2 regions of the Cupriavidus sp. OV096 genome follow, and region 1 is predicted to be linked to the other one. Evidence: predicted binding sites of a transcription regulator. Region 1 holds the regulator's gene; the other holds the start of a gene.
The links. Region 1 encodes HrcA, which represses chaperone genes, less so after heat shock. Its sites were predicted from a motif close to TTAGCACTCNNNNNNNNNGAGTGCTAA; they were not measured.
Positions count from the first base shown of each region.

Region 1 (4,272 bases):
GCCGCCCGCCACGCGGAATTCGGACTGCCCTTCCATGGCGATTTCCTCGAGCGTCTCGATGCAATCGGCCGGGAAGCCGGGGCAGAACACGTCCACGCGATGCGTGCCGACCTTGCCGAGTTCGGTCAGCGTCGGCGCGGTATAGGGCTGGAGCCATTCCGCCTTGCCGAAACGCGACTGAAACGTCACTTGATACTGACCCGCTTGCAGGCCGAGCGCCTCCCCCAGCATCCGCCCGGTCTTCAGGCATTCGCAATGGTAGGGGTCCCCCAGATCCAACAATCGGCGCGGCAGGCCGTGGAAGGACAGGATCAGCTTGTCGCCCCGGGCAAAGTCCGGCATGCCGTGCTGCGCCCAATAACCGCTCACCTGCTGCTGCAGGGCCGAAATATAGGCCGGATGATCGTGAAAGTGCTTTATCAGTCTCAATTCCGGCTGATTTCGCCAGCCGGCGAGCACGCGAAAGACCTCGTCGAACGCGGTGGCCGTGGTCGTCCCGGAAAACTGCGGATAGAGTGGCAATAACAGCACTTGTTCCGTACCCTGCCGGCGCAGGGCCTCCATAACCGAAGCAATCGACGGATTGCCGTAGCGCATGGCGCAGGCCACGGTCACGTCGTGGCCGAGCCGGTGCATGTGCTGCTGGAGCGCGTGGGCCTGACGCTCGGTGTGCACCAGCAGCGGCGAGCCGGTCATGTGCGCCTCGCGCAGCCAGATCGATTCGTACTTCATGGCCGAAGCGCGCGAGCGGAACGGCAGGATCAGCCCGTGCAGGATCGGCAGCCAGGCCAGACGCGGGATCTCGACCACACGGGGGTCGGACAGGAACGCCTTCAAATACTGCCCCACCGCCTTGGGCGTGGGCGAATCCGGCGTGCCCAGGTTGATAAGCAGGATGGCCGTGCGGGGCGCCTGGCCATGCTGGTAAGCCGGTTCTGCCGAGAACGTCATAGGGTTTCCGGAAATGGCGGGCGCCACGCACGCGCTGTCACGTGGCGTGCCCGCAAGCTGCCATCAGTTCTGGGAGAGCGCGCTCGAGAGCAGCCGCGCGGTGATGTCGACGATCGGGATGACCCGTTCATAGGCCATCCGCGTCGGGCCGATCACGCCGAGCGTGCCGACGATCTGCCCATCGACACCATAGGGCGCGGTAATGACGGCCATGTCTTCGAGCGGCACGAGCTGGCTTTCGCCGCCGATGAAGATCTGCACGCCCTGCGCGTGGCTCGAGACATCGAGCAGCTGCAGCAGGTTGGTCTTGTGTTCGAAGACATCGAACAGCCGGCGCAGCTTGTCCATGCTGGACGACAGGTCTTCCACCTCGAGCAGCTTGCGCTCGCCGGAGATGAACACCTGGTCGTCATCCTCGGCCATGGCGCTGCTGCCCGCCTCCACGGCGGCCTGCATCAGCGCTGACATATCGCGGCGGATGTCCTGCAATTCCACGCGCAGATGGCTGCGCACTGCATCGAAACTCATGCCGGCGTAGTGGGAATTGAAGAAATTGGCCGCCTCGATCAGCTGGGCGGGGGTGTACGGCAGTTCGGTCTGGATGATGCGGTTCTGGACGTCGCCCTCGGGGCTGACGATGATCAGCAGGATGCGCTTCTCCGACAGGCGCATGAACTCCACCTGGCGGAACGACTGGCCCCGGCGCGGCGTCATGATCACGCCGGCAAAGCGGGAGAGGTTCGACAGCGTATGCGCGGCGGCCGTGATCATCCGCTGCGGCCCCAGCTGCTGTCCGCCCAGCTGGCCCTGGATCTGGCCGGTCAGCGCGGCCAGTTCGGCGGTCATCTCGATGGTGCCGCCCTCCAGCGGGCGCGCCGTGAGCATCGAATCGACGAACAGCCGGTATCCGCGCGGCGTGGGAATCCGGCCGGCCGACGTATGCGGGCTGGCGATGAACCCCATTTCCTCGAGGTCGGACATCACATTGCGGATGGTCGCCGGCGAGAGATCGAGACCCGAGTACTTGGACAGGGTGCGCGAGCCCACGGGCTGGCCTTCGGCGATGTAGCGCTCGATCAGGGTCTTGAGAAGCGTTTTCGAACGTTCGTCCATAGTGCCCCGATTTTAAACAACTTTCCCCGGTTCGGGCGGGCTTCGCACCGGTGCGTGCCCGCCTACTGACAATGGTCACGGCGGTATGGTCTAATCCCGGCATGTCTGCCCCCCAGAACCCAGCCATCGCCCCCGCCGCCGCGCCCCGCGCCGCGTTCCAGACCGTTGCCCTGGTCGGCCGGTACGCGACCGCCGGCATCGAGGGCCCGCTCGAGGAACTGGCCGCCGTCATCTCGCGCAACGGCCAGGACGTGGTGTTCGAGCGCGAAACCGCGCAGGCGACCGGCCTCTCCGGCTACCCCGTCTTCTCGGCCGACGAGATCGGGCGCGAGGCCGACGTGGCCGTGGTGCTCGGCGGCGACGGCACGCTGCTGGGCCTGGCCCGCCAGCTGGCCGGGCTCAATGTGCCGCTGATCGGCGTGAACCATGGCCGGCTGGGCTTCATGACCGACATCCCGCTCGAAGACGTGACGCGCGCCCTGCCCGAGATGCTGGCCGGCCGCTACGAGGCCGAGACCCGCATGCTGCTGGAATCCCGCGTGATCCGTGACGACGGCGTGATCTTCTCCGCGCTGGCGTTCAACGACGTGGTGGTCAACCGCTCGGGCATTTCCGGCATGGTCGAGCTGGCGGTCTCGGTGGACGGCTATTTCATGTACAACCAGCGTTCGGACGGCCTGATCGTCTCCACGCCCACCGGTTCCACCGCCTACGCGCTGGCCGCCGGCGGACCGATCCTGCATCCTACGCTGTCTGGGCTGGTACTGGTGCCAATTGCTCCGCACGCGCTGTCCAATCGCCCGATCGTGCTGCCGCACGACGCCGAAGTGACGATCGAGGTGGCCACCGCGCGCGACGCGAGCGCCAATTTCGACATGCAGTCTCTGACCTCGCTGCTGCAGGGCGACCGGATCGTCGTGCGCCGCTCCAGCAAGACCGTGACCCTGTTGCATCCTGTGGGCTACAACTACTACGCCACGCTGCGCAAGAAGCTGCACTGGCACGAATACCCGACCGAGGACAACCGGCTCTGAGCCGGCCCCCACTCCCCCCAAGGCCACGATGCTCCGCAGCCTGTCCATCCGCGATTTCGTCATCGTCGATACGCTCGACCTCGACTTCACCACCGGCTTCACCGTCTTCACCGGCGAGACCGGCGCCGGCAAGTCCATCCTGATCGATGCACTGGCCCTGGTGCTCGGCGAACGCGCCGACGCCGGCGTGGTGCGCGAAGGCAGCACCCGCGCAAGCATCAGCGCCACCTTCGGCACGCACGCGGCGCTGGACGCCTGGCTGGCCGAGCGCGAACTGTCCGGCGACGAAACCGGCCTGGACGGCGAAGGCACCGTGCTGCTGCGCCGCACCGTCGATGCGGGCGGGCGCAGCAAGGCGTTCATCAACGGCACGGCGGCCACGCTGACCCAGTTGCGCGAGGTGGGCGACCAGCTTGTCGACATCCACGGCCAGCACGCCCATCAGCTACTGCTCCGCCCGGACGCCCAGCGCCACCTGTTCGACGCCCACGCAGGCCTGACCGAACAGGCCGGCGCGGTGGCGGAGGCGTGGCGGGCCTGGCGCGCCTGCGTGCGCCAGCGCGAAGCCGTGGAGTCGCAATCGCGCGAAATGCAGCTCGAACGCGAGCGCCTGGAATGGCAGGTTGGCGAACTCGACAAGCTGGCGCCGCAGGCGGGCGAGTGGGAAGAGATCCAGGGCGAATACAACCGCCTCTCGCACGCGGCCGGCCTGATCGACGGCAGCCGCGCCGCGCTGGACGCGTTGTCCGAGGCCGATGGCGCCGTGCTGTCCGTGCTCAACAGCGTGGTGCACCGCATCCAGCAACTGGCCGATGTCGATCCCGCGCTACGCGACGTGCTCGCCGCGCTGGAACCGGCGCAGGTGCAGGTCGAGGAAGCCGCGCATTCGCTGACGCGCTACGTCGACCGGCTCGAACTCGATCCGGAACGCCTGCAGGCCGTGGAAGCGCGCATGCAGGCACTGCACACGGCGGCGCGCAAGTATCGCCTGCCGCCGGAGCAACTGCCGGACGAACTACTGGCCCGCCGCCAGCAACTCGACGACCTGCAGTCCGCGCAAGACCTCAACAAGGTGCTGGCCCGCGAGGCCGCCGCGCGCGCCGCCTACCTGACGCTGGCGCGGCACCTGTCCGCCGCACGCAAGACCGCCGCCAAGGCGCTGTCCGGCGCCGTC
Region 1 covers NZ_FOWM01000003.1:207,189-211,460, reverse strand. The annotation lists gene hemH (ferrochelatase) at 1-951, opposite strand, end outside; gene hrcA (heat-inducible transcriptional repressor HrcA) at 1,015-2,064, opposite strand; gene BM115_RS08240 (NAD kinase) at 2,166-3,098, shown strand; gene recN (DNA repair protein RecN) at 3,127-4,272, shown strand, end outside.

Region 2 (4,272 bases), on a different contig from region 1:
GATGATCGCCGCCACGCTGCTGCCGTTCGTCTACGGCATGAGCGGCTATATCTACCTCGCCGCCGCGCTGGGCCTGGGGCTGGTGTTCCTCGGCTACGCCTGGAAGCTGTTCCGCAACTACTCGGACGCGCTAGCGCAACGCACCTTCCGCTATTCGATCCTGTACCTCTCGCTGCTGTTCGCGGCGTTGCTGGTGGATCACTACTTCAAGTTCGTGCCGCAGGTCTGATGGCCCGCCTGCGGCATCTTGCCGCGCCCGGAGGCCAGCGCCGATGTGATCGGCGATACTTCCGGGCACCTCTCCCGACCACCGCGTATCCCGATGACTCTCCCCGGCTCTCCGTCCCTCCTTGCCCAGTTCCGCCGCCTCTGCCTGCTGGCACTCTGCACGGCTCTGCTGGCCGCCTGCGGGCAGCCCAAGCCCTCGTTCAAGAACGTGGATATCTCGGGCGCCACCGAGTTCGGCAAGGACTTCTCGCTGCTGGACCCGAGCGGCAAGACCCGCACGCTGGCTGACTTCAAGGGCAAGGCCGTGGTGATGTTCTTCGGCTACACGCACTGCCCGGACGTCTGCCCGACCACGATGGCCGAGCTGAAGGCGGTGATGGACAAGCTCGGCCCGGACGCCGACAAGGTCCAGGTGCTGTTCGTGACCGTGGACCCGGAACGCGACACGGGTGCGCTGCTGGGCCAGTACGTGCCCGCCTTCGACGCCCGCTTCCTGGGCCTGCGCCCGGCCGACGAGGCGGCGCTGAAGAAGGTGACCAAGGACTTCAAGGTCTTCTACGCCAAGGTGCCGGGCACCTCGCCGAACAACTACACCGTGGATCACTCGGCCGGCAGCTATGTGTTCGATACCAACGGCCAGCTGCGCCTGTTCCTGCGCCACGGCCAGGGGCCGGACCCGATCGCGCATGATTTGAAGCAGCTGCTGTCGTAAGGCGAAGGCAAGACAAAAAAAGGGCCGGTCGCAAGACCGGCCCTTCTGCATTGCGGGGAGCGGAGGATCAGGCGAAAGCCGCCAGCGCACCCTTCATCTTCTTCATCGCGGCCGCCTCGATCTGGCGGATGCGCTCGGCGGAGACGCCAAACTCGTCGGCCAGCTCATGCAGCGTGGCGCCGCCCGAGCCGTCGTCGTTCACGTCCAGCCAGCGTGCCTCGATAATGCGGCGGCTGCGGGCATCCAGACGCTCCAGCGCCTCGACCAGCCCTTCGACCTGCATGCGGTCCTGGCGCTTGGCTTCGAGCACGCGGGTCGGCTCGTTGTGGTTGTCCGCCAGATACGCGATGGGGGCGAATTCCTCCTCGCCGTCGTCGATCTGGCCTTCCAGCGCCAGGTCGCCGCCCGACAGGCGGGTCTCCATCTCCATCACTTCTTCGGGCTTCACGTTCAGTTCGCGCGCCACGGCTTCCACCTGCTCGGGCGTGAACGTGTGTGCGCCGGTCTTGTGGCTGCGCAGGTTGAAGAACAGCTTGCGCTGGGCCTTGGTGGTCGCCACCTTGACCATGCGCCAGTTCTTCAGCACGTATTCGTGGATTTCGGCCTTGATCCAGTGCATCGCGTACGACACCAGACGCACGCCCTGATCCGGGTCGAAGCGCTTCACGGCCTTCATCAGGCCGATGTTGCCTTCCTGGATCAGATCCGCATGCGGCAGGCCGTAGCCCAGGTACTGGCGGGCGATGGACACCACCAGACGCAGGTGGGACATCACCAGCCGGCGGGCGGCATCGACGGATTCATGGTCGCGCAGGTCGCGCGCGAGGCGCTGCTCTTCCTCGGCGGTCAGCAGCGGAATCCGGTGGATAGCCTGGATGTAGCTATCCAGATTGCCCACTGCGGCCGGGAAGGCGAGCGCGAGGCTGCCAGCGGCGGCATTCTTGGGGGCCATCGGCAGACGGCCAGAAATCTTGGTTGGGTCGGCAGACAGAACTGCGGTCACGCTTATTGCTCCTTTCGCATCCGGCGGTAGGTTGCCGGCGTGCCTCGATTCCAGAATCGGAAGAGTCACTGCACTGCAACGCATATTAGCACTCAGGTTCGGCGAGTGCTAAGTTAGAGCTTCTATAGGGTTGATAGTTCCGGACAATGAATGTCGTTGTTGGGATAGTCTAATGGGCCTCGGCGCGGCGTCCGCGCCTTGTCTGGCAAGGGCTGGCGGGCCGCCAGCGTCGCGTACCATGATTAGAGGGAACTCGCCCCGATCGGTTTCATCGTGATTTCGGGATGCTGTATTGCGCATTTCGCTACACTGGTGGCCAGCTTTCCGCTGTTTTCCCGTTGTTATCCCATTGCCAGGAGTCCTGTCATGTCTGCCATCGAACACTTGCTCAAGCCCCATGTGCGGGACATCGGCGAGTTCACGGTCCGCCGCCTGCTGCCCGCCGCCGCCACGCAGACCGTGGGCCCCTTCATCTTCTTCGATCACCTCGGTCCTGTGTCGATGCCGCCGGGGAATGGCATGGATGTGCGGCCCCATCCACATATCGGCCTCGCGACCGTGACGTATCTGTTCGAAGGCGAGATCACGCACCGTGACAGCCTCGGCAGCGAGCAGGTGATTCGCCCTGGCGACGTGAACTGGATGACCGCCGGCACCGGCATCACGCACTCGGAGCGTTCGCCAGACGCCGCGCGCCAGGCCGGTCCGCTGCTGCATGGCATCCAGACCTGGGTGGCGCTGCCGAAGGCGCATGAGAAGGATCCGCCGTCGTTCCACCACCACCCGGGCGCCACGTTGCCCAAGCTGGAGCTGCCCGGCGTGCGGATGATCGTGATTGCCGGCGACGCCTTCGGCGCGGAATCCCCGGTCCGCGTGTACAGCCGCACGCTTTACGTGGCCATCGACATGGAAGCCGGCGCGACGCTGGTGATTCCGCCCGAGCACGTGCAGCGCGGGCTCTATCCGGTGGAAGGCGATGTGACGATCGATGGCGAGGCGCTGGCGGGGGAACACCTCGCCGTGCTGGTGCCGGGCGAGCCGGCCACGCTGACCGCGACCACCGCCGCGCGCGTGATGCTGCTGGGCGGCGATCCGACCGACGGCCATCGCTTCATCTACTGGAACTTCGTGGCGAGCACCAAGGAAGACATCGACGACGCCGCGCGCCGCTGGGAGAACGACGAGTTCCCGCACGTGCCGGGCGAGACCGAGCGGATTCCGCTGCCTCCGCGCCGGCCTTAATCGGCTCTAATCGTCCGTAATCGTCCGTAATCGTCAGACCGGGCTCGTCCAGGCCACGCGCGTGGCCTGCTTCAGGCAGTCCTGGATGGTCGCTACCTGCGTGGCGATGGGCGCCGGCACCGGCGCGTCGCCATCGAGCACCTTGCGAATCCAGGCGGCGGTCAGGCCGACGTCGGTGCCCGGCGGCAGTTCGGGCACGTCGCCAATCGACCCGCCTACCGGATCGACCAGCGTCCGCTGATGGCCGTCGTGCAGCCAGTCGATGCGGCCGCTGCGGCGGGCATCCGCCACCACTTCCCCTTCGGTACCACGCGCCAGCAGCACGTTGGCAGGCTCGTGGGAGAAGTAATCGGTCAGCGTCTCGCGGTATTCCGGATGGGTGTAGCTATAGAGCCGCAGCGCCTCGGCCGGCGTGTGGCTGCCCACCGGTTGCAGCATCTTGACGATGGTGTGCGAGGAATTGCGCAGGCCGATGATCGGACGCTTGTCGAGCAGGCGCGAAAGCGCTGGAGACAGCACATCGATCGGCAGTACGGCCAGCGGATTGGCGGCGTCGCGCAACTGGTCCTGCGCGGCCTGCGTGGTGGCGCAGAGCGGCACGCCGAGCGCCTCGAACAGCTGCATGCTCGTCACCCGGCCGTTGAACTCGCGCGAGCCGTGCACCAGCGTCGGCACGCCTTCGCGCGCCAGCAGCAGCGCCAGCAGCGGCACCAGATTCGGCTGCTTGCGCGCGCCGTTGTAGCTGGGGATGACGACCACGGGCTTGTCCGGCGGCGGCGCCAGCGCGGCGCAGTGTCCGTGGGCGGCCTCGAGCATGCCGGCCAGCTCGTGCGGCGCCTCGCCCTTGATCCGGTAGGCCATCAGCACGGCGCCCAGTTCGATGTCGGAGACGCGGCCGGCCAGCATCGCATCGAACAGCACCTGGGCGTCCTCGCGGGGCAGCGCCCGGGCGCCATTGACCCCGCGGCCAATCTCCTTGATGTACTTGCTGGCCGAAAACGGCGGAAGGGTCGGGGCGGCAGATGTCATGGCGGGAGGGGATATGTGGATCGTTCTGCCGTTCATGATAGCGGAGCAGGGCGGCTTC
Region 2 covers NZ_FOWM01000002.1:437,482-441,753, forward strand. The annotation lists gene cyoE (heme o synthase) at 1-229, shown strand, start outside; gene BM115_RS06025 (SCO family protein) at 323-940, shown strand; gene rpoH (RNA polymerase sigma factor RpoH) at 1,008-1,892, opposite strand; gene BM115_RS06035 (pirin family protein) at 2,310-3,185, shown strand; gene ybiB (DNA-binding protein YbiB) at 3,219-4,214, opposite strand.
Region 2: the regulator HrcA is predicted to act here: its motif matches at 2,029-2,055, upstream of rpoH (RNA polymerase sigma factor RpoH).